DNA from 4 places in the Streptomyces sp. GS7 genome. Region 1 is predicted to be linked to each of the others. Evidence: riboswitches for the same ligand, from Rfam matches in the RefSeq annotation. Region 1 holds a riboswitch; each other region holds the start of a gene.
What was found. Region 1 has a riboswitch for cobalamin ahead of GR130_RS10620 (cobalamin biosynthesis protein). Riboswitches for the same ligand answer to the same signal wherever they lie in the genome.
Positions count from the first base shown of each region.

Region 2: linked by a shared signal. The riboswitch ahead of cobN (cobaltochelatase subunit CobN) and the one ahead of GR130_RS10620 (cobalamin biosynthesis protein) in region 1 are both predicted to bind cobalamin.
Region 3: linked by a shared signal. The riboswitch ahead of GR130_RS33225 (ribonucleoside-diphosphate reductase subunit alpha) and the one ahead of GR130_RS10620 (cobalamin biosynthesis protein) in region 1 are both predicted to bind cobalamin.
Region 4: linked by a shared signal. The riboswitch ahead of GR130_RS21965 (HoxN/HupN/NixA family nickel/cobalt transporter) and the one ahead of GR130_RS10620 (cobalamin biosynthesis protein) in region 1 are both predicted to bind cobalamin.

Region 1 is NZ_CP047146.1:2,466,293-2,472,121, reverse strand. It holds gene GR130_RS10630 (caspase family protein) at 1-1,814, opposite strand, end outside; gene GR130_RS10625 (hypothetical protein) at 1,820-2,317, opposite strand; cobalamin riboswitch at 2,525-2,669, shown strand; gene GR130_RS10620 (cobalamin biosynthesis protein) at 2,815-3,768, shown strand; gene GR130_RS10615 (cobyric acid synthase) at 3,779-5,374, shown strand; gene GR130_RS10610 (putative cobaltochelatase) at 5,430-5,829, shown strand, end outside.
Region 2 is NZ_CP047146.1:134,294-140,122, reverse strand. It holds gene cobN (cobaltochelatase subunit CobN) at 1-2,872, opposite strand, end outside; cobalamin riboswitch at 2,906-3,054, opposite strand; gene cobG (precorrin-3B synthase) at 3,140-4,711, shown strand; gene GR130_RS00585 (precorrin-8X methylmutase) at 4,708-5,340, shown strand; gene GR130_RS00580 (precorrin-2 C(20)-methyltransferase) at 5,370-5,829, shown strand, end outside.
Region 3 is NZ_CP047146.1:7,657,622-7,663,450, forward strand. It holds gene GR130_RS33210 (DUF3311 domain-containing protein) at 1-202, shown strand, start outside; gene mctP (monocarboxylate uptake permease MctP) at 280-1,887, shown strand; gene GR130_RS33220 (Uma2 family endonuclease) at 1,971-2,555, opposite strand; cobalamin riboswitch at 2,682-2,832, shown strand; gene GR130_RS33225 (ribonucleoside-diphosphate reductase subunit alpha) at 2,994-5,399, shown strand; gene GR130_RS33230 (ribonucleotide-diphosphate reductase subunit beta) at 5,390-5,829, shown strand, end outside.
Region 4 is NZ_CP047146.1:4,961,690-4,967,518, forward strand. It holds gene GR130_RS21950 (FAD-dependent oxidoreductase) at 1-260, shown strand, start outside; gene GR130_RS21955 (helix-turn-helix transcriptional regulator) at 430-1,296, opposite strand; gene GR130_RS21960 (SDR family oxidoreductase) at 1,447-2,208, shown strand; gene GR130_RS21965 (HoxN/HupN/NixA family nickel/cobalt transporter) at 2,626-3,753, opposite strand; cobalamin riboswitch at 3,785-3,994, opposite strand; gene GR130_RS21970 (ArsR/SmtB family transcription factor) at 4,078-4,452, shown strand; partial or broken gene GR130_RS42000 (short-chain fatty acyl-CoA regulator family protein) at 4,522-4,731, opposite strand; gene argG (argininosuccinate synthase) at 4,943-5,829, shown strand, end outside.

The DNA.
Region 1 (5,829 bases):
CAGTCGACCCGGATCAGCGGGTGGTCGAGGGCCGGGACGTTCTTGGGGTAGTACGCGGCGTACCGGTCGCCGGGGGCCGGCGGCCGGGCGAGGGCCGGGCAACTGCCGGTGGCGCGGCCGAGGTTGTAGTCGGCGAGGGACTTCTCGGAGACCAGTGGCGCCGAGCCGGCGCCCCGGCCGCCCCCGGGCCGTCCGGGGCCGGCGTCCGGGCCCGCGTCCGGGCGCAGCGAGCAGAGCAGTTCGGTGCTGCCGGCGTACTGGCTGCCGGGCGCGGTCAGCCGGCTCTCGGCGTCCCGGACGAGGGCGGGGTCGGGGGCGCTGGACGGGTCGATGCGCGAGCCGTCGCCGGCGAGGTAGAGGCCGAGGGTGTGCAGCAGGCCGGTGCCGGAGAGCACGGGGCTGGGGCGCAGCAGCCTGAGGTCGCCGTGCCGGCTGTCGGTGCCGGTGAGCAGGTCCTGCCAGGGGGCGACCTGTTCGACGTCGGCCGGGCGCTTGCCGGCGGGGATGCCGACGACCAGCGGGCTGTAGGCGACCGGGCCGGTGTCGTGGAGGGTGGCCGGGGAGCCCTTGGGGGGCATGCCGCGGCGGGCCTCTTCGTAGTCGGCGGTGGATTCGGGGATCCAGAGGTCGGGCTGGGGTCCGGGGCGGTAGAGGGGGTCGGCGCCCTTGGCCGCGTCGTTCCCCCGGCCGGTGCCGCCGCGGGCCTCGCCCTGCCAGCGGTCGGCGGCGGCGAAGCCCTGGTCGATCTGGTCCTTGGCGGCGGAGTAGACGGTGATCTGGGCCCGGCGGCAGCCGTCGGGGAGGTCGCCCTCGCCGGCCAGCGGGCGGGTGTCGGCGTCGGACATCTCGTAGGCGAACGCGGCCTGGCGGAGCGCCGGTTCGGCCTCGGGCGCGGTGAGCAGCCGCAGCTCCAGGGCGGGCGGGCAGTCCGGGAGCGGGCTCAGCACCCGGTGGGCGACCAGGCCGGCGGCGGCCAGCACGAGGGCGGTGCACAGCGCGACGAGGAGCCGGAGGCGGCGCCGTACGGGCCGGACGACGTGCTGGTTGAGCCAGCGGCGCCGGCGGATCCGCGGCGGGGTCGGCGGCCGGTCCTCGGGGGTGGCGAAGGAGAGGATGACGTCGTCGAGGGTGTTCTGCTTGGCGGCGCGCGGCTCCCAGACCTCGCCCATCGGGGTGCGCTCGTCGGCGAGCCGGTCGCGCAGCGCGGCGGCCAGGTCCTCGAAGGTGACGAACCGCCGGCCGGGGATGCCCTCTTCGAGGATCCGCACCACGGCGCGGGTGAAGGGGGTGCCGCCGGCGGGTTCGTCGCCGCTGAAGATCCGGCGGTTGGGCTGCGCGGCCATCAGCAGCGACATGGGCTTGCGCAGGGCGTGGAAGGCGCCGTCGGCGTTGCCGGAGTAGCAGCATTCCAGGATGACGACGATGCGGTCGGCCCGTGCGCTGTCGAGGCAGGACAGGACGGCGTCCTGCCAGGAGACCGTGGTGTGGCGGTGCCGGTGGTCCGAGGCGCCGACCAGGAGCCGGAGGTCGCCGCCGTCGCTGCCGACCCAGCCGTGGCCGGAGAAGTGCACCAGCAGCAGACCGCGCGCCTCATCGGCGACGGCCTTCAGCGCCCGGCTCAGCTCCTCGGGCTCCCGGGGCCGGCAGACGACGACCTCGTCCGCGGTGAACAGGTCGGTGCCGGGGCCGGTCAGCGCGCGCCTGAGCTCGTCGGCGTTGGCCTCCACGGCGGGCAGGGCGGGGTGCGTCTCGTAGTCGTGGACGCAGATCAGCAGCGCCCGGTTCGTCTTGCCCCGTGCGTCGTACTCGGACATCCGGGTCAGTCCTCGCCGGTGCTGCCGCCCTCGTCCGCCGCGCTGTGGGGGCCGGGCCGGGCCGGGCCCGGGCCGGCGGGCCGTTCTTCCGGGTCCGCGCCGTCGATCTGGCGGAGGCCGGCGCCGGTGCCGACGGACACCCGGGGCTGCTCGCCCTCCTCGCGCGCCTCCTTGCGCCGCCGCAGCCACTCCCGTAACGCGATGCCCAGCGACTTGGTGACCTCGGTGACGACCGCGCCGACCACCACCAGGACCAGGTCGTCGACGCCGATCGCCATGTCGTGGAGGTCGGGTGCGTCACCGGGGGCCCGCGCGGCGCGTTCGTCCGCGGGGCGGGGCCGCCGGTCCCAGTCGTGCGGCCGCCGCGCCAGCCAGGGCTCGCGCTCCAGCCACGCTTTCAGGTCCTCGATGTCCTGGTGCGGATTGTTGGTGCCCGTGATCCTGATGCGGATCTCGTCTCCGGTCGCTTCCCGGACCTCGTCCCGTGCGGCGCTCTCCGGCATCCCCCGGCCCCCTTCCGGCAGGCCCCGTCGCCCGCCGTGCCTCAGATAGTGACGCGGGATCAGTCCCGTGGGCAACCGTGCGTGACACCGGCACCACCCTGTGGTCTGTGACACAGGGCCCGCGGCGGGGCCGCGTCGCAGGTCAAAGGTGAGTTGACGGGCCTTCGCGGGGCGTGGTGGACTACCCGGGCCAATCGGCGACAGCTGAGGAAGTCCGGTGAGAATCCGGCGCGGTCCCGCCACTGTCACCGGGGAGCGCTCCTCCACAGAAGGTCACGGCTCGGGTCACCCACGGGTGCCGCTCGCGGGCTGGAAGGCCGGGGGAGGCGCCGATCCGGGGAGCCAGGAGACTCTTGTCGCCGTCACGTCGAGCCAGGGCGCGGACCCTGAGTGAGGACATACCGCCATGCCGGGCTGCCGTTCGCGATGCCGCCGTACGAGACGTTCGCTCCCCGCCTGCGCGGGGTCCCTTCGAGGCGTGACGGCGGTCTGATCCGATGCGCGGCGAACACGCGGGGTACGCGTGCGGCGCGGCCCTCGGCTTTCTCGGCGACCTGATCGCGGCGGATCCCCGGCGGGGCCATCCGGTGGCCGCGTTCGGCCGGGCCGCGGGCGCCGTCGAGCGCCGGCTGTGGCGCGACCACCGCGGGTACGGGGCGGCGCACACCGTGCTGTGCGCGGGCGGTGCGGCCGTCGGCGCGGCACTGCTGGAGCGCGCCGTACGGGACCGCCGAGGAGCCCGGGTGGCGCTGACCGCGGCGGCGGTGTGGGCCGTCCTCGGCGGCACGTCGCTGGGGCGGGAGGCGCGGGCCGTGGGCGGCGCGCTGGCGGCCGGCGACCTGGACGTGGCGCGGGAGCGGCTGCCGCATCTGTGCGGGCGCGATCCGCAGGCGCTGGACGGGCCGCAGATGGCCCGCGCGGTGGTGGAGTCGGTCGCCGAGAACACCTCGGACGCGGTGGTGGGCGCCCTGGTCTGGGGCGCGCTGGGCGGGGTGCCCGGTCTGGTGGCGTTCCGGGCGGTGAACACGCTCGACGCGATGGTGGGTCACAAGTCTCCGCGCTACCGGCGCTTCGGCTGGGCCGCGGCCCGGCTGGACGACGTGGCCGGCTGGCCGGGCTCCCGGCTGACCGCCGCGTTGACGGTGCTCGCGGGCCCCGACCGGCGCGGTGCGCTGCGGGCCTGGCGGGCCGACGGCGGGGCGCACCCGAGCCCCAACGCGGGCCCCGTGGAGGCGTCGTTCGCGGGCGCGCTGGGCGTCCGGCTGGGCGGCACGCTGGCGTACGGCGGGCGGGTGGAGCACCGCCCGGTGCTCAACGGCGGGGCGCGGCCGGCAGCGGTGCCCGACATCGAGCGGGCGGTGCGGCTGTCGCGGCGGGTGGGCCTGCTGGCGTTGGGCGTGACGGTCGCGGGGCGGCTCGCGGCCACGTGCCGCCGGGGTGTGCGGACATGAGGAGGACCCGTTGAGCGGGCGGAGCGTGGGGCCCGGTGGGGGCGTCGGTGGCGGGCTGCTGGTGGCCGGTACGACGTCGGACGCGGGCAAGAGCGTGGTCACGGCGGGCATCTGCCGCTGGCTGGTGCGGCAGGGCGTGAAGGTGGCGCCGTTCAAGGCCCAGAACATGTCGCTGAACTCGTTCGTGACCCGCGAGGGCGCGGAGATCGGCCGGGCGCAGGCGATGCAGGCGGCGGCGGCACGGGTGGAGCCGACGGCCCTGATGAACCCGGTGCTGCTCAAGCCGGGCGGCGACCGCAGCAGCCAGGTGGTGCTGCTGGGCAGGCCGGTGGGCGAGTTGAGCGCGCGCGGGTACTTCGGCACGGCCGGGCCCGCGGCGCCGCGGCCGGACACGTCACCGGGCGAGACGGCGTACGGGAGCGGGCGGGAGCAGCTGCTGGGGACGGTGACCGACTGCCTGGCGGAGCTGCGGCGGACGTACGACGCGGTGATCTGCGAGGGCGCCGGCAGCCCCGCGGAGATCAATCTGCGGCGGACCGACATCGTCAACATGGGCATCGCCCGGGCGGCGCGGATCCCGGTCGTGGTGGTCGGCGACATCGACCGCGGCGGCGTCTTCGCGTCGTTCTTCGGGACCACGGCGCTGCTGTCCGAGGAGGACCAGGCGCTGGTCGCGGGCTATCTGGTCAACAAGTTCCGCGGGGACGTCTCCCTGCTGGAGCCGGGCCTTGCGATGCTGCGCGGGCTCACCGGCCGGCGGACGTTCGGCGTGCTGCCGTACGCGCACGGGCTGGGAATCGACGAGGAGGACGGGCTGCGGGTCTCGCTGCGCGGCGCGGTCCGCGAGTCCGTCGTGGCGCCGCCGGTCGGCGCGGACGTGCTGCGGGTCGCGGTGTGCGCGGTACCGCTGATGTCCAACTTCACCGACGTGGACGCGCTGGCGGCGGAGCCGGGTGTGGTGGTGCGGTTCGTGGACCGCGCCGAGGAACTCGCCGACGCCGACCTGGTGGTGGTGCCGGGCACCCGCGGGACGGTGCGGGCGCTGGCCTGGCTGCGCGAGCGGGGGCTGGCGGACGCGCTCGCCCGGCGGGCCGCCGAGGGCCGCCCGGTGCTCGGTATCTGCGGCGGCTTCCAGGTACTCGGAGAGCACATCGACGACGAGGTCGAGTCGCGGGCGGGGAAGGTGGACGCGCTGGGGCTACTGCCCGTACGCGTCCGGTTCGGCCGGGAGAAGTGCCTGGCGCGGCCGGTCGGCGAGGCACTCGGGGAGCGCGTCGAGGGCTACGAGATCCATCACGGTGTGGCCGAGGTCTGCGGCGGGGAAGCCTTCCTGGACGGCTGCCGGGTGGGCTCCGTGTGGGGCACGCACTGGCACGGCTCGCTGGAGAGCGACGGCTTTCGGCGGGCGTTCCTGCGGGAGGTGGCGCGGGTGGCGGGCCGCCGGTTCGTACCGGCTCCGGACACCCGCTTCGGCACGCTGCGCGAGGAGCAGCTGGACCGGCTGGGGGATCTGATCGAGGAGCACGCGGACACGGCGGCGCTGCTGCGGCTGATCGAGGACGGGGTGCCGGAGGGGCTGCCGTTCGTCCCGCCGGGGGCGCCGTGAGGGGTACGCAGTGGACAGGACCGGAGGCGGCCGGCGACGTGGAGGACGACACGGCATGACAACGACGCACAACACGCAGCACACCACCCGGCAGTACCCGTTCACCGCCGTCGTCGGCATGGACGACATGCGGCTGGGCCTGCTGCTGAACGCCATCTCGCCGGCCATCGGCGGGGTGCTGGTGCGCGGCGAGAAGGGCACCGCGAAGTCGACGATGGTGCGCGGTCTGGCGGAGCTGATGCCGGCCGTGGACGTGGTCGGCGGCTGCCGCTTCGCCTGCGCGCCCGCCGCCCCGGACCCCGGGTGCCCCGACGGCCCGCACGGGTCGGACGCCGCCGGTGAGGACCGCCCGACGCGGATGGTCGAGCTGCCGGTCGGTGCCTCCGAGGACCGGCTGGTGGGCGCGCTGGACATCGAACGGGCCCTGTCGGAGGGCGTGAAGGCGTTCGAGCCGG
Region 2 (5,829 bases), 2.3 Mb from region 1:
GGCGTTCGTCGCCGTGGGCGGCCAGGTCGGCCTGGGCGTGGGCCCGGATGAAGTTGCGGTCGGCGGGCTCGTCGAGGCCGGCGGCGAGCCGTACCGCGTCGTCGAGCAGGCCGATGACGTGCGGGAACGCGTCCCGGAAGAAGCCGCTGATGCGGAGGGTGACGTCGATGCGGGGGCGGCCCAGCTCGTCGAGCGGGACGGCCTCCAGGCCGGTCACCCGGCGCGAGGCGTCGTCCCACACGGGGCGGACCCCGAGCAGCGCCAGCGCCTCCGCCACATCGTCCCCGGAGGTGCGCATCGCGCTCGTGCCCCACAGGGACAGGCCCACCGACTCCGGCCAGTCGCCGTTGTCGTCGCGGTAGCGGGACAGCAGCGAGTCGGCGAGCGCCTGACCGGTCTCCCAGGCGAGGCGCGACGGCACGGCCTTGGGGTCGACGGAGTAGAAGTTGCGGCCCGTCGGAAGGACGTTGACCAGCCCGCGCAGCGGCGAGCCGGACGGACCGGCCGGCACGAAGCCGCCGTTGAGCGCGTGCACCGCGTGGTCGAGTTCGTCGGTGGTGGCGGCCAGCCGCGGCACGACCTGCCGGGCGGCGAAGTCGAGGATGTCGGCGACCGCGGCCGGGTGCCCGTCGGCGACCCCGGCCACCGCGGCCGGGTCCCACTTCGCGTCCTCCATCGCCTGGACCAGCGCGCGGGCGAGGGCCTCGGCGTCGTCGGCGGCCGTCCGGGTCGCGGCCGACTCGTCCAGGCCCAGTGCCTCGCGCAGTCCGGGCAGCGCCGAGGTGCCGCCCCAGATCTGCCGGGCGCGCAGGATGGCGAGGACGAGGTTGACCCGCGCCTCGCCGGTCGGCGCACCGCCCAGGACGTGCAGCCCGTCGCGGATCTGGGCGTCCTTGACCTCGCACAGCCAGCCGTCGACGTGCAGCAGGAAGTCGTCGAAGCCGTCGTCGTCGGGGCGTTCGTCCATGCCCAGGTCGTGGTCGAGCTTGGCGGCCTGGATCAGCGTCCAGATCTGCGCGCGGATGGCGGGCAGCTTGGCCGGGTCCATCGAGGAGATCGCGGCGTACTCGTCGAGCAGCTGCTCAAGGCGGGCGATGTCGCCGTAGGAGTCCGCGCGGGCCATCGGCGGGACGAGGTGGTCGACGAGGGTGGCGTGCACCCGGCGCTTGGCCTGGGTGCCCTCGCCCGGGTCGTTGACCAGGAACGGGTAGACGAGCGGGAGGTCGCCGAGCGCCGCGTCCGGGCCGCAGGCCGCGGAGAGTCCGGCGTTCTTGCCGGGCAGCCACTCCAGATTGCCGTGCTTGCCGAGGTGCACCATCGCGTCGGCGCCGAAGCCGCCGTCCGCGGCGGGGGCGGCGATCCAGCGGTAGGCCGCCAAGTAGTGGTGCGAGGGCGGCAGATCGGGGTCGTGGTAGATCGCGATCGGGTTCTCGCCGAAGCCGCGCGGCGGCTGGATGAGGATCAGCAGATTGCCGCGGCGCAGCGCGGCGAGCACGATGTCGCCGTCGGGGTTGTGGGAGCGGTCGACGAACATCTCGCCGGGCGGCGGGCCCCAGTGCTCCTCGACGGAGCTGCGGAGTTCCTCCGGAAGCGTCGCGTACCAGCGGCGGTAGTCGGCGGCCGGGATCCGGACCGGGTTGCGGGCCAGCTGCTCCTCGGTCAGCCACTCCTGGTCGTGGCCACCGGCCTCGATGAGGGCGTAGATCAGCTCGTCGCCGTCGCCGGACGCGAGCCCGGGGACCGGCTCGGCGCCGAAGTCGTAGCCCTCGGCCTGGAGGCGGCGCAGCAGCTCGACGGCGCTCGCCGGGGTGTCCAGGCCGACCGCGTTGCCGATCCGGGAGTGCTTGGTGGGGTACGCGGACAGCACCAGCGCCAGGCGCTTCTCGGCGGCCGGGATGTGCCGCAGCCGGGCGTGCCGGACGGCGATCCCGGCGACCCGGGCGGCGCGTTCGGGGTCGGCGACGTACACCGGGAGGCCGTCCTCGTCGATCTCCTTGAAGGAGAACGGCACGGTGATCAGCCGCCCGTCGAACTCGGGCACCGCGATCTGCGAGGCGGCGTCGAGCGGGGACACCCCCTCGTCGTTCTCCTCCCAGGCGGCGCGCGACCCGGTCAGGCACAGCGCCTGGAGGATCGGCACGTCCAGGGCGGCCAGCGCGCCCGCGTCCCAGGACTCGTCGTCGCCGCCCGCCGACGCCTCCGCGGGCTTGGTGCCGCCCGCGGCCAGCACGGTGGTGACGATCGCGTCGGCGGCGCGCAGTTCCTCGATCAGCTCCGGCTCGGGGGCGCGCAGCGAGGCGACGAAGAGCGGGAGCGGACGGCCGCCGGCCTCCTCGATCCGGTCGCACAGATCTTGTACGAAGGCGGTGTTGCCGCTCATGTGGTGGGCGCGGTAGTAGAGCACGGCGACCGTCGGGCCGCCGGCGTCGCACGCCGCGCGCTCCAGCCGGCCCCAGGAGGGCGCGGGCGCGGGCGGCTCGAAACCGTGGCCGGTGAGCAGGACGGTGTCGCTGAGGAAGCGGGCCAGCTGCTCCAGGTTGGCCGGGCCGCCGTGCGCGAGGTAGGCGTGCGCCTCGGCCGCGATGCCGACCGGGACGGTGGACGCCTCCATGAGCTGGGCGTCGGGGGCCTGTTCACCGGTGAGGACGACGACCGGGCGGTGCTGGTCCGCGGCCAGCAGCACGTCGAGCCCCTCCTGCCAGGCGCGGATGCCGCCGAGGAGGCGTACGACGACGAGATCGGTGCCGTCGAGGAGGCCGGGCAGTTCGGCGACGTCGAGTCGGGCCGGGTTGGCGAGCCGGTACGGCACCGGCCCCGCGGCGGCACGAGCGCTGAGCAGGTCGGTGTCGGAGGTCGACAGCAGCAGGATCACGGCGCAGCCTTCCTCGGGGTATCCGCGCCCCGGGTGGTCGTATGGACGGCGGGAGTTCCTGGCTCACCCGGCGGTGGCCGGGTTCACAGTGGCGGGACCGCGCCGGATTCTCACCGGGCTTCCTCCCTGGCGCCGTCGCTGGCGTCCGGCGGGTCAGCCGACCCACCGACCTGCATAGTAAGGGCTGCGTCCCGGCAGCGGGAGCGCGCCTCCGGGGGCGCTCGCCGGGGCCTTGCGCCCCCGGTTTCGGAGCGACCCGGCGTAGGTATGCTCGCCGCCATGCCGCCCTCCCCCGCACCACCGCCCCACCGGGCCGAACCGCCCGTACGGGATCGTGGTGACGCCTGCCCGGGAGCGCTGCGGCTGCACTCCGCCGCGGACGGGCAGCTGGCCCGAGTGCGGCTGCCGGCAGGGGACTTGACGGTAGGCCAGGCCACCGCGCTCGCAGACGCCGCCGCACACCTCGGCGACGGCCACCTCTCGCTCACCTCCCGCGGCAACGCCGAACTCCGCGGACTGCCCGACGGCTGCGGCCGGCGGCTCGCGGACCTGCTCGCCGGCGCCGGGCTGCTCCCTTCCGTCCGCCATGAGCGGATCCGCAACATCGTGGCCTCGCCGCTGGCCGGACTGGACCGGCACACCCCGCCTGACGTGCGGGTGTGGGCCCGCGGCCTGGACGCGCTGCTCTGCGCGAGCACGGCCGCGACGGGGCTTTCGGGCCGGTTCCTCTTCGTCCTCGACGACGGGCGGGGGGATGTGGCGGGGCTCGGCGGCGATGTGACCTTGATCGCAGAATCGGGCATCGCGGGATCGGAGATCGCGGAATCGGGCGCTGCGGGTGCCGCGTCCGGGAGCGGGGCGCTGCTGCGGGTCGGTGACGACCCGGCCGCGCTGCGGATCGCCGGCGAGGACGTTCCGCGTGCCGCGCTCACCGCCGCCGAGACCTTTCTGACCATCGCCGCGGCGAGCGGCAGCGGCGCCTGGCGGGTCCGCGAACTCCCCGCCGACCGCGCGCTCACCGCCCGCGAGGTGGCGCGAGCCCTGCGGGCGGCGGGCATCGCCGCGGAACACGTGAATGACGTGAATTGCGTGAATGACGCGGGATATTCGGAATGCGCTGCGGATGCCGCCGAGGCCCCCGGTCCGCTCTCTGCCCCGCGGTACGCCGACTCCCGCGCCCCCGGCCTCGTCGACGGCGCCGACGGGCGCCGGGCGCTTGCCGTTCTCGCGCCCCTGGGTCGGCTGACCGTCGCCCAGTGGCGCGCGCTGACCGGCATCGCCGCCGACGACGGCGCGGGCGAACTGCGGCTCACCCCCTGGCGCGGGATCGTCCTTCCCGGCCTGCCGGCCGCGACCGCGCCCCTGCGCCTCCGCGAACTCGCCACCGCCGGGCTGATCACCGACCCGGCCTCCCCTTGGCACGGCCTCAGCGCCTGCACCGGCCGCCCCGGGTGCACCAAGTCCCTGACGGATGTCCGCGCCGACGTCGCCGCCGCCCTCGCCGAGGGTGCCTCCGCACCCGCGGGAGGCGGCGGCCTCCCCGTCCACTGGTCCGGCTGCGCACGCCGCTGCGGACACCCCCGCGGAACGTGGGTCGATGTCGTCGCGACACCCGACGGCTACCGCACCGCCGTCGTACGGCCCGAGGACCCGGCACCGTCCCCCGCCGTACGGAGACCCTCACGACCGGCGCCGGTTTCACGTGAAACACCCCAACTGCCCACCGTTTCACGGGAATCGGCCGCACCGGACCCGGTTTCACGTGAAACACGACCGGCACCGGGTCCGTCCCACACCACCCCCATCACCCCTCAACCCACCACCCCGAGGCCCCAGTGACCGCGTTCGAGTACGAAAAGGACGGGGCGGAGATCTACCGCCAGTCCTTCGCCACCATCCGCGCCGAGGCGGATCTCTCCGGGCTGCCCGCCGACGCCGGCCAGGTCGCGGTCCGGATGATCCACGCCTGCGGCATGGTCGACCTCGTACGCGACCTGGCCTTCAGCCCCGGGGTCGTGGCGCGTGCCCGCGCCGCACTGCGCGCCGGTGCACCGATCCTCTGCGACGCCAACATGGTCGCCAGCGGCGTCACCCGCAAGCGGCTGCCCGCCGACAACGAGGTGCTCTGCACGCTCACCGACCCGTCCGTGCCGGAGCTCGCCGCGCGGATGAGGACGACGCGCAGCGCCGCCGCGCTGGAACTGTGGCGGGACCGGATGGAGGGCGCGGTGGTCGCCTTCGGCAACGCCCCCACCGCTCTCTTCCGGTTCCTCGAAATGATCGAGGAAGGGGCGCCCCGCCCCGCCGCCGTCATCGGCATACCCGTCGGCTTCATCGGCGCGGCCGAGTCCAAGGACGCGCTGATCGACCACCCGTCGAAGCTGGATCACATCGTGGTGCGCGGGCGGCGCGGCGGCAGCGCCATGACCGCAGCCGCTATCAACGCCCTGGCGAGCGAGGAAGAGTGAGCGTGAGCGAGCAGCAGGCCCACAACGGCGTGCCGGAACAGCAGTCGGCGCAGCACCCGGAGCGGTCCACCGGCCGTCTCTACGGCGTCGGCCTCGGCCCCGGCGACCCGTCCCTGATGACGGTGCGGGCGGTGGAGGTCATCGCCCAGGCGGACGTGGTGGCGTATCACAGCGCCCGGCACGGACGCTCCATCGCGCGCTCCATCGCGGCGAAGCACATCCGAGCCGACCACATCGAGGAAGCGCTGGTCTACCCGGTCACCACCGAGTCGACCGACCACCCCGGCGGCTACCGGGGCGCGCTGGACGAGTTCTACGAGTCCGCGGCGGCCCGGCTCGCCGCCCACCTCGACGCCGGCCGCACCGTCGCCGTCATCTCCGAGGGCGATCCGCTCTTCTACGGCTCGTACCAGCACATGCACAAGCGGCTGGCCGACCGCTACCCGACCGAGGTCGTCCCCGGCGTCACCTCCTTCAGCGCCGCCGCGG
Region 3 (5,829 bases), 5.2 Mb from region 1:
GGCCGGATTGTGCCTGCTCGCTCCGTTCGTGGCGATGCTGTGGGTGAGTTCGTACGCCAGGATCGAGCCGACGCTCATCGGGATCCCGTTCTTCTACTGGTACCAGATGGCGTGGGTGCTGATCTCGACCGCGCTCACCACGATCGCCTACAAACTCGTCCAGCGTGAGCAGCGCGCCCGCAAGGACGGTGCGGACCAGTGACGTTCACCTCCACCACCTCCACGGACCTCGCCGGCGCCCAGCTCGCCGCCGCCACCAAGGGCGTCAACGGCGTCGCGCTGGCCGTCTTCGTCTTCTTCTTCCTGGCCGTCACGGTCCTGGGCTTCCTCGCCGCCCGCTGGCGACAGGCCGAGCAGTCCGCCAACCTCGACGAATGGGGCCTGGGCGGACGCAGCTTCGGCACCTGGATCACCTGGTTCCTGCTCGGCGGCGACCTCTACACCGCGTACACGTTCGTGGCCGTCCCGGCGGCGATCTACGCGGCGGGCGCGTCCGGGTTCTTCGCCGTCCCGTACACCATCCTCGTCTACCCGCTGATCTTCACCTTCCTGCCCCGCCTGTGGTCGGTCTCGCACAAGCACGGGTACGTCACCACCTCGGACTTCGTACGCGGGCGGTTCGGCTCCAAGGGGCTGTCGCTGGCCGTGGCGCTCACCGGCATCCTGGCCACGATGCCGTACATCGCGCTCCAACTGGTCGGCATCCAGGCCGTCCTGGACGTGATGGGCATCGGCGGCGGGGAGCACACCAACTGGTTCGTCAAGGACCTGCCGCTGCTGATCGCGTTCGCCGTGCTGGCCGCGTACACCTATTCCTCGGGCCTGCGCGCGCCCGCGCTGATCGCGTTCGTCAAGGACGGGCTGATCTACCTCGTCATCGGGGTGGCGATCGTCTACATCCCGATCAAACTGGGCGGGTTCGACGCCGTCTTCCAGTCGGCGCACCAGGCGCTGGCCCAGACCGGACCGACCGGCAAATTGCGCGGTGAACTGACCAGCGGCCCCAACGCCCAGTGGGCGTACGCCACTCTGGCGCTCGGATCGGCGCTGGCGCTGTTCATGTACCCGCACTCGATCACCGCGACGCTGTCCTCGCGCAGCCGCAACGTGATCCGCCGCAACACCACGATCCTGCCCCTGTACTCGCTCATGCTGGGGCTGCTGGCGCTGCTCGGCTTCATGGCGATCAAGGCCGGTACGGACATCAAGGGCAACCCGCAGCTGGCGATCCCGCAGCTCTTCGCGGACATGTTCCCCAGCTGGTTCGCCGGGGTCGCCTTCGCCGCGATCGGCATCGGCGCGCTGGTGCCCGCGGCGATCATGTCGATCGCCGCCGCCAACCTCTTCACCCGCAACGTCTACAAGGACTTCCTGCGGCCCGGCGCCACCCCCGAGCAGGAGCACAGGGTCGCCAAGCTGGTCTCCCTCCTGGTCAAGGTCGGCGCGCTGGCCTTCGTCCTCACCATGGACAAGACGGTGGCGATCAACTTCCAGCTGCTGGGCGGCATCTGGGTCCTGCAGACCATGCCGGCGCTGGTGGGCGGCCTCTTCACCCGGTGGTTCCACCGCTGGGCCCTGCTGGCCGGCTGGGCGGTCGGCATGCTCTACGGCACCCTCGCCGCGTACGGGGTGGCCAGCCCGACCCAGAAGCACTTCGGCGGCTCCAGCGCGGAGATCCCCGGCATCGGCCAGATCGGCTACATCGGCCTGACCGCCTTCGTCCTGAACGTGGTGGTGGCGGTCGTCCTGACGTTCGCCCTGCGGGCCTTCAAGGCTCCCGAGGGCACCGACGAGACCTCCCCCGACGACTACACCGCCGACCTCGGCGACGAGGGCGTCACGGCCGACCTGCCGCCCGCCACGGCGGGGGCGCCGGCGGGGCACTGACCGCTGTCAACTCCGGCGGAGGGCCGCCGCGTTCACCAGGGACGCGGCGGCCCTCTCGTGTGCGGCACGGCAACCGCGCAGGATCAGTGGACCCAATCCTTCAGCGGCTCGGTGTCGAGGGTGATGCCAACCGGGTCCGGTAGGTGGAGCGACTTGCCGTACGACACGGTGCGCACGAGCTCGTAGCGCTCCCCGTCGGGCTCGCTGTAGACCGACAACTGGCACGACTTCCGGTCGATCAACAGGTAGAGCGGGATGCCGGTTTCGGCGTAGGCCCTGGGCTTCTCCACCCGGTAGCACTGCTCGGTTCCGGAGTCGTGCGAGGTGACCTCGACGGCCATCAGCACGGGGTCGGGGTCGGCCCATTCGCCCTGGCCCCCAAAAGAGCCACTGGGGGCCAGCGAGCCGTCCGGGTGAGCACGACCCTCGCGGTACGTCTGCGCCTTGAGCCCCTGGCTGTAGAGCCAGAGTTCGGGGCGGTGCTGCAGGCAGATGCGCGTGAGCCACTGAATGATCCGCCCGTGGTCCCCGTCCGGCAGGGGCTTGCTCCTGGCCTTCCCGTCGATGAGTTCCCACCGCACGCCCTCTTCCAGGCAGGCGAGTATCCGGGCGGCCTCTTCAAAGTGCTCGGCGTCCATGATGTGCGGGCGGTCGGCGAGCGCGGACATGGCGCTTCTCCTTGCTGTCGGACCGAGCAGGGAATGCAGAACCGACGATAGCCGAGGCCACCGACAGAAACCGCTTGATCACTCACCCCGCACTAGATGTGGGGGTGCGCGCCAGAGGCGACCACCACATGTATGCTCGTCCTCGCTGTCGCCGCAGGGGAATCCGGTGTGAATCCGGAACTGTCCCGCAACGGTATGCGTGCGCACCACCGGTCGTTCCGTACGGCCCGGTCGTGCGTCCCTGAGTCCGAGGACCTGCCGACGGCACGCCCGCACCGCCATCGGTGCGGCGTCGACACGTCCGGGCCCCGAGGGTTGGGCCGATGGACGCCGTGCGGCCTGCCCGCGCGCCCCTGACCGTCACGGGGTGCCGCCTGCCCGCGTGCGCCCGTCGCGCCGCCGCTCTCCTGGCCCCCGCCGAGTGAGGGAGAGCATCACGTGACCATCGCGCCAACGGAACCCGCGTCAGCCGCCGGGGTTGTGCAGCCCGCGGCGGCCACGCCTCCCCTCGGCTCGGACGGGCCGGGCACCGCGCTGCTGCGCGCCCTGACCGAGCTGACCGCGGATCTGCCCGAGACCGACCCCGGCAAGGTGGCCGCCGCCGCGCTGCGCGGCCGGCACCCGGGCTCCGACGAGGCCGAGTTGCGGTCGCTGGCGATCGACGCCGCGGCGGGTCTGATCGGCGACGAGCCGCAGTACTCCAAGCTCGCCGCGCGCCTGCTCACCCGCGCCGTCGCCGAGGAGGCGGCCGGCCAGGGCGCGGTCTCCTTCTCCGCCTCCGTGGCGACCGGTCACCGGGAGGGGCTGATCGCGGACGGGACCGCGGAGTTCGTGCGGACGCACGCCGAGCGGCTGGACGCGCTGGTGCACGGTGCCCTGGCGGACGGCGCCGACGACCGTTTCGGGTACTTCGGGCTGCGGACGCTGCACTCGCGCTACCTGCTGCGCCACCCCACCACCCGGCAGGTCATCGAGACCCCGCAGCACTTCCTGCTGCGGGTGGCCTGCGGCCTGGCCGAGGACGACTCGGCGCGGGCGCTCGCGGACGTCGCCGAGCTGTACCGGCTGACCAGCACGCTGTCCTACCTCCCCTCCTCCCCCACGCTGTTCAACTCCGGTACGCGGCACCCGCAGATGTCCTCGTGCTATCTGCTGGACTCGCCGCTGGACGAGCTGGACTCGATCTACGACCGCTACCACCAGGTGGCGCGGCTCTCCAAGCACGCGGGCGGCATCGGCCTCTCGTACTCCCGCATCCGCGCCCGCGGTTCGCTGATCCGCGGCACCAACGGGCACTCCAACGGCATCGTGCCGTTCCTGCGCACCCTGGACGCCTCGGTCGCGGCGGTCAATCAGGGCGGCCGGCGCAAGGGCGCGGCCTGCGTCTACCTGGAGACCTGGCACGCCGACATCGAGGAGTTCCTGGAGCTGCGCGACAACACGGGCGAGGAGGCCCGGCGCACCCACAACCTCAACATCGCGCACTGGATCCCGGACGAGTTCATGCGCCGGGTCGAGGCGGACGCCGACTGGTCGCTGTTCTCGCCGGCCGACGTGCCGGAGCTGGTCGACCTGTGGGGCGAGGAGTTCGACACTGCGTACCGGGGGGCGGAGGCCGCGGGCAAGGCCCTCAAGCAGATCCCGGCCCGGGTGCTGTACTCCCGCATGATGCGGACCCTGGCGCAGACCGGCAACGGCTGGATGACGTTCAAGGACGCCGCCAACCGCACCGCCAACCAGACCGCCGAGCCGGGCAACGTCGTGCACTCCTCCAACCTCTGCACGGAGATCCTGGAGGTGACCGACGACGGGGAGACCGCGGTCTGCAACCTGGGGTCGGTCAACCTCGCGGCGCATCTCGGCGAGGACGGCCGGATGGACTGGGAGCGGCTGGACGCCACCGTCCGTACGGCCGTCACCTTCCTCGACCGGGTGGTGGACATCAACTTCTACCCGACCGGGCAGGCCGCCGCCTCCAACTCCCGCTGGCGCCCGGTCGGTCTGGGCCTGATGGGCCTGCAGGACGTCCTGTTCCGGCTGCGGCTGCCGTTCGACTCGGCGGAGGCGCGGGAGCTGTCGACCCGTATCTCCGAGCGGATCATGCTCGCCGCCTACGAGGCGTCCGCCGACCTCGCCGACCGGCACGGCCCGCACCCGGCCTGGTCCGCGACCCGTACGGCCCGCGGTGTGCTGCACCCGGACCACTACCCGAACGCCGAGCCCCGCTGGGCGGACCGCTGGGCGGCGCTGCGCACCCGCGTCGCCGCGACCGGGATGCGCAACTCCCTGCTGCTGGCGATCGCGCCGACCGCCACCATCGCCTCCATCGCCGGTGTGTACGAGTGCATCGAGCCGCAGGTCTCCAACCTCTTCAAGCGCGAGACGCTGTCCGGTGAGTTCCTCCAGGTCAACGCGTACCTGATCGAGGAGCTCAAGGCCCTGGGCCTGTGGGACGCGCGGACCCGGGACGCGCTGCGGGACGCCAACGGCTCCGTACAGGACGTGAGCTGGATCCCCGAGGACGTCCGGCACCGCTACCGCACCGCGTGGGAGATCCCGCAGCGCGCGCTGATCGACATGGCCGCGGACCGTACGCCCTATCTGGACCAGAGCCAGTCGCTGAACCTCTTCATGGCACAGCCGACCATCGGCAAGCTCAGCTCGATGTACGCCTACGCCTGGAAGCGCGGCATCAAGACGACCTACTACCTGCGCTCGCGGCCGGCGACCCGGATCGCCCAGTCGGCCCGCGCCGCGACCGTCCCCGCGCAACCGCCGGTGACCGACCCCGAGGCGGTCGCCTGCTCCCTGGAAAACCCCGAGTCCTGCGAGGCATGCCAGTAATGTCCACCCCCGCCGCCGACCGCCCCAAGAACCTCCTCGACCCCGGGTTCGAACTGACCCTGCGCCCCATGCGGTACCCGGACTTCTACGACCGCTACCGGGACGCGATCAAGAACACCTGGACCGTCGAGGAGGTCGACCTCCACTCCGACGTCGCCGACCTCGCCAAGCTGTCCCCCGGCGAGCAGCACATGATCGGCCGGCTGGTCGCGTTCTTCGCCACCGGTGACTCGATCGTCGCCAACAACCTGGTGCTGACCCTCTACAAGCACATCAACTCCCCGGAGGCGCGGCTCTACTTGAGTCGTCAGCTCTTCGAGGAGGCGGTGCACGTCCAGTTCTACCTGACGCTGCTGGACACCTACCTCCCCGATCCGGACGATCGCGCCGCCGCCTTCGCGGCCGTGGAGAACATCCCGTCCATCCGGGA
Region 4 (5,829 bases), 2.5 Mb from region 1:
TCGCCGGGGAACTGCACGCGGCCGACGGCGATCACCGGGCCGCCTACCCCGCCTACGAGGAGCGGCTACGCGACCACGTGGCCGCCAATCAGGCACTGCTCGACGCGGGCAGAGCCCTGACCGCCACCGGGGACGCGGGCTCGGGCACGGATGGCGGGGCCGACTCCGACCCCGCCGGCGCGGCGGGCTTCGAGGAGCCCGCCCCCGAGACCATGGCGGCCTTCCTCGCCGCCACGGCCTTCGACCTGCCGGACTACTGACGGCACGACAGGAGGTGCGGCGACGGGCATCAGCCGACAGGTGGGCCGCTCGGCCATGCTGCCGGCCGTTCTCTTCGACCCCGTCTGGATCACCCTCGCCCACATGGTCACCGCCCCCTCTCCCTGCCCGGGGCCGCACCGTCCGGTCCGTTTCGGGGCCGCGCTCCGGTCACACCGCCGGTGTCGCCGCCCAACTGGCCAGCAGCTTCAGGCGCTCCTCCGTCTGCGACCCAGGCTCCGGCGGGTAGACCACCAGCATCTGGTCGGGCTCCCCCGTCACCGTCAACGTCTCGTAGGGCATGGTGAGTTCGCCGACGACGGGGTGCGTCATGCGCTTCGCCCCGTAGGTCTTCTCCTTGACCTGGTGGTCCGCCCACAGTCGACGGAAGTCCTCGCTCGCCAATGACAACTCGCCCACCAGCGTGGCCAGTTGCGCGTCCTGCGGATGGTTTCCCGCGTCCAGGCGCAGATGGGCGACCGTCTCCGCGGCCACCGCCGGCCAGTCCGGGTACAGCTCATGCGCCCGCGGGTTGAGGAACACCTGGCGTGGCATGTTGCGGTCCTTGGGGGCCATCTGCGAGAAGCCGACGAGGGCGTCGCCCAGGGCGTTCCAGGCGAGCACGTCCATACGTCGGCCGAGCACGAACGCCGGGGCCTTGTCGATGGTGTCCAGCAGGAGGCGCAGGCCGCGGCGGACCTTCTGGGGAGCGTGCCCTCCGGCGGGCGTGCCGCGCGTGGCCGAGGGGCGGCGGGTGGTGGGCCTGGCCACCCTGCGCAGGTATTCCTGCTCGGTGTCGTCGAGGCGCAGGACGCGCCCGATGGCGTCGAGTACGGCGTCCGACACCGAGGGGCCGCGGCCCTGTTCGAGGCGGATGTAGTAGTCGACGCTGACGCCCGCGAGCTGGGCGACCTCCTCGCGGCGCAGGCCCGGCACCCGCCGCCTGCCGTGCCCCGGCAGGCCGACCTCCTCGGGCTGGATGCGGGCGCGCCGCGAGCGCAGGAAGTCGCCGATTTCCGGGCCGATGGATATGTCCATGCCGGCGATCATAGGCCCCGGGACCGTCGTGTTCCTGGTACTGCCGGACCCAGGAAAACGGCAGCCCTGGGTAAGCACGGCGGCCGGGCCCAGGATGGGTGTCGTCGCCGGGAGACGCCGGCGACGACACCCACCGAACCAGGAGTTCCCATGTCGTACGACACCCTCACCGGCCGCACCGCCGTCGTCACCGGAGCCGCCAGTGGCATGGGCGAGGCCACCGCCCGGTTGCTCGCCTCGCACGGCGTGCGGGTGGCGCTGCTGGCCCGCCGCGCCGATCGGCTCACCGAGCTGGCCACCGGGATCGAGGCGGACGGCGGGCAGGCTCTCGCGGTGGCCACCGACGTCACGGACGCGGACTCCGTGGATGCGGCGGTGGAGCGGGTGCACGCCGCGTACGGCGAGGTCGACCTGGTGGTCAATGCGGCAGGCGTGATGCTGCCGAACCCCGTCACCGACGGCCGCGCCGACGAGTGGCAGCGCATGCTGGACACGAACGTGGCCGGCGCCCTGCGCGTCATCCGCGCGTTCACCCCGGACCTGATCGCGGTGGCGGCCGCGGGCCGGACGGCGGACCTGGTGAACATCTCGTCGATCGGAGCCCACGTCCCGTTCCCCAACTACGCGGTGTACGGGGCGACGAAGGCCGCTCTGACCTACCTCTCGCAGTCCCTGCGCACCGAGCTGGGCCCGCGCGACGTCCGTGTCACCAACATCGAACCCGGGCTCACGGACACGGAGTTGGGCGGCCACATCGACAACGCGGAGCTGTCCGGCCAGCTGGACGGCATGTTCGACGCGCTGATCGGCCTGTCGGCGGACGACATCGCGGACCTGATCGCCTACACGACGAGCCGCGCCCGCCATGTGAACCTGCGCCAGGCGATCGTGCTGCCGACGCGCCAGGCATGACGTCGGCGCGCCGGAGAAGCGGGTGGCCAGAGCGGCAACGACGTGTCGTGAACCGGGTCCTTCGCCTTCAGCGCGAAGGGACGGCCTGGCCGTGCGGCGGGAGTCCGATGAGGGAGTCGAGGATGTCGCGAGCGGCGATCAGGGCGTCGATCAGCCACGGAATCGATGTGGGGATGCTCACCGCGGCGAAAAGCATCGTCGACCAGGCTGTCGCGGACGGCTGCGGGCCAGCGGGGTTGGCGCGTCTGACGTCCCTCCTTCACAAGGCCGGTCAGCCCTGAAAACCCGGCGCCTGAAGATCACCTGCGCCCCGCCGGCCCCCGAGTACCCGGAAGGAGCGCGGCGGAGAGCTGTGACGCTCGGCGACGAGCCCCGGCCCGTCGGCGGACCGGGGCTGCCGAGCGGCCGGCCGATGCGTCAGTTCGGTTCCGCGGCCTTGGGCTTCCAGCGGTGTTCGACCTTGGCCAACCGCCAGTAGGCCAGTGCGCAGGCCCAGACCGCCACGAACAGGCCGACGATGATGAAGCCCACGTTGTTCAGGTCGATGCCGGAGATCCAGTTGGTGACGGCGTCGTCGAGGCCGAGTTGCTCGTGGAGGACGCCGACCAGTTCGATGGTGCCGATGAGGAAGGCGACCGCGATGGACAGGCCGGTGATGGTGAGGTTGTAGTAGACCTTGCGCACCGGGTTGGAGAACGCCCAGTGGTAGGCGAAGTTCATGAAGGTGCCGTCGAGGGTGTCGAACAGGCTCATGCCCGCGGCGAACAGCAGCGGCAGGCACAGGATCGCGTACCAGGGCAGCCCGGCGGCGGCGCCTGAGCCCGCCATCACCATCAAGGTGACCTCGGTGGCGGTGTCGAAGCCGATCCCGAAGAGGAAGCCGAGCGGGAACATCTGGCCGGGGCGGGTGATGGACTTGGTGAGTCGGCCCAGGATGCGGTTCATGAAGCCGCGGGAGTCCAGGTGCTTCTCCAGTTCGTGCTCGTCGAACTGGCCTGCGCGCATCGCCTTGAAGACCCGGTAGATGCCGGCCAGGGAGAGGAGGTTGAGGGCGGCGATCAGATAGAGGAAGCCGCCGGAGACGCTGGTACCGACCAGGCCGAGGGTCTGTCGGGCACTGGAGTTGTCGTCGGTCAAGGTGGTGACGACATGCGCTCCGGCGGCGATGCCTCCGGCGAGCAGGAGCACGATGGAGGAGTGCCCCAGGGCGAACCAGAATCCCACCGAGAGGGGACGCTTGCCGTCGGCCATCAGCTTGCGGGTGGTGTTGTCGATGGCCGCGATGTGGTCGGCGTCGAAGGCGTGCCGCATGCCCAGGGTGTAGGCGGTGACGCCCAGGCCGAGGCCGAAGACCTGCTTGCCGACGGTGTAGTGGTGCGGCGCGACCAGCATCACCAGGATCGCGAAGGCGACGACATGCAGCGCGGCTATCGCCGCCAGGAGTCCGCCGGTGCGTATCCAGTCCTTGCGCTCCCACCGCATCAGCGGTGTGGTCGGAATCACCGCTTCTGCGGTGGACATGGCGGAGTTTTCAGACAGGGTCATCTCAGGGAGCCTCTCCAGCACCTCGTGGACGGGGACGTACGGTGCCGTGGCCGGTCTCCTGGCTGACGGGTCGAACGCCGGCGTACCCGGCCTTCCCAGGAACCCGAAGGTCCCCAGTGGCGTCCGCCTTCCGGCGGAGGTATGTCGACTCCCCGATCACAGTGGCGAGGGCCGCTCCGGACTCCAGCCCCTGTCAGGGCTGTCACCGGTCTTCCCGAGCACCACGGCGGGACCACCGTAGAGGTTCGGCCACTGTGGCTACAAGCCTGCACAGATACGCAGGTGTCTTGGTTACGAGGGTGAAGTGCGGCAAGAATGGGGCGCATGCACTTGGTTCCGCCGGACCGCGCACATCAACGCGCCATTGACCACCACACCGTGTGCGATGCCATCGAAGGCATCGGCGACCGCGGCCAGGTATGCACCTGGTCCGAGCGCTTCGCCCTGCTCGCGGATCCCGGCCGCCTCTCGCTGCTCCTCGCCGTGCACCGGGCCGGCCCCATCGCGGTCTCCGACCTGGCGCTCGCCACCGGCATCCGGGACACCGCGGTCTCCCAGGCACTGCGGTTGCTCCGCGCGTCCGGCGCGGTCCACGCGGCCAAGGACGGCCGCATCGTCCGGTACAGCCTGTGCGACCCCGAGATCGCACGCCTCCTCGATGCCATGCCCACGGCCGCCACGGCGCCCCCACCCGCCTGACGAAGCCGGCCCCGCCCGCGATTCCGCCGGTGCGTCAGGCCGTGTCAACGGAAGACGAGTCAACGGCCATCCCCTCGCGCCCCAGCCACCACGCTGCCGGGTCGCCACGTGGGCCGTCCACAAGTAGCGCTGCGCGTGGGGAATTTCGGCGATCTGGACGTGGATGCGGCCGGGGGCGGTGAACGCCCCGTAGACGTTCCAGAGGGGGCAGGTACCGCCCGCCCGCGAGAAGGGGAAGCCGGTCGGGGGTTCCACCTGGTCGCCGCGGCCCGCACCGTCCGCGGCGAGCTGCCCGCGTCCTGACCGGCAGACCCCCGAGGGGCCGGGGCGCCGCCGGCTCCGTGATGGATGCCGAGGAGCGCCGGGCACCTGGTTCCCCTCGTCGGCACGGATGCCGAACGGCCCCGGCGGGGCGGACCCGGCGAAGGCCGCCCCGCTCTCACCACCGAACCCCATTGCATAGTCATGTGGAATCGTGCATACTCTTCCCATGTCTAAGGTCCTCACCTCCCTTCCCGCCGGCGAGCGCGTCGGCATCGCCTTCTCGGGCGGCCTCGACACCTCCGTCGCGGTCGCGTGGATGCGCGACAAGGGCGCCATCCCGTGCACCTACACCGCCGACATCGGCCAGTACGACGAGCCCGACATCGCCTCGGTGCCCGGCCGCGCGAAGACCTACGGCGCCGAGATCGCGCGCCTGGTCGACTGCCGTGCGGCGCTGGTCGAGGAGGGCCTGGCCGCGCTCACCTGCGGGGCGTTCCACATCCGCTCGGGCGGGCGTGCCTACTTCAACACCACGCCGCTCGGCCGCGCCGTCACGGGCACCCTCCTGGTACGGGCGATGCTCGAGGACGACGTGCAGATCTGGGGCGACGGCTCGACCTTCAAGGGCAACGACATCGAGCGGTTCTACCGCTACGGCCTGCTCGCCAACCCGCAGCTGCGGATCTACAAGCCCTGGCTGGACGCGGACTTCGTGACCGAGCTCGGCGGCCGCAAGGAAATGTCGGAGTGGCTGCTCGCCCACGACCTGCCCTACCGCGACAGCACGGAGAAGGCGTACTCCACCGACGCCAACATCTGGGGCGCCACTCACGAGGCCAAGACCCTGGAGCACCTGGACAACGGCGTGGAGACCGTGGAGCCGATCATGGGCGTGCGGTTCTGGGACCCCGAGGTCGAGATCCTCACCGAGGACGTCACCATCGGCTTCGACCAGGGCCGGCCGGTGACGATCAACGGCAAGGAGTTCGACTCCCCCGTCGACCTGGTGATGGAGGCCAACGCCGTCGGCGGGCGACACGGCATGGGCATGTCGGACCAGATCGAGAACCGGATCATCGAGGCCAAGAGCCGCGGCATCTACGAGGCGCCCGG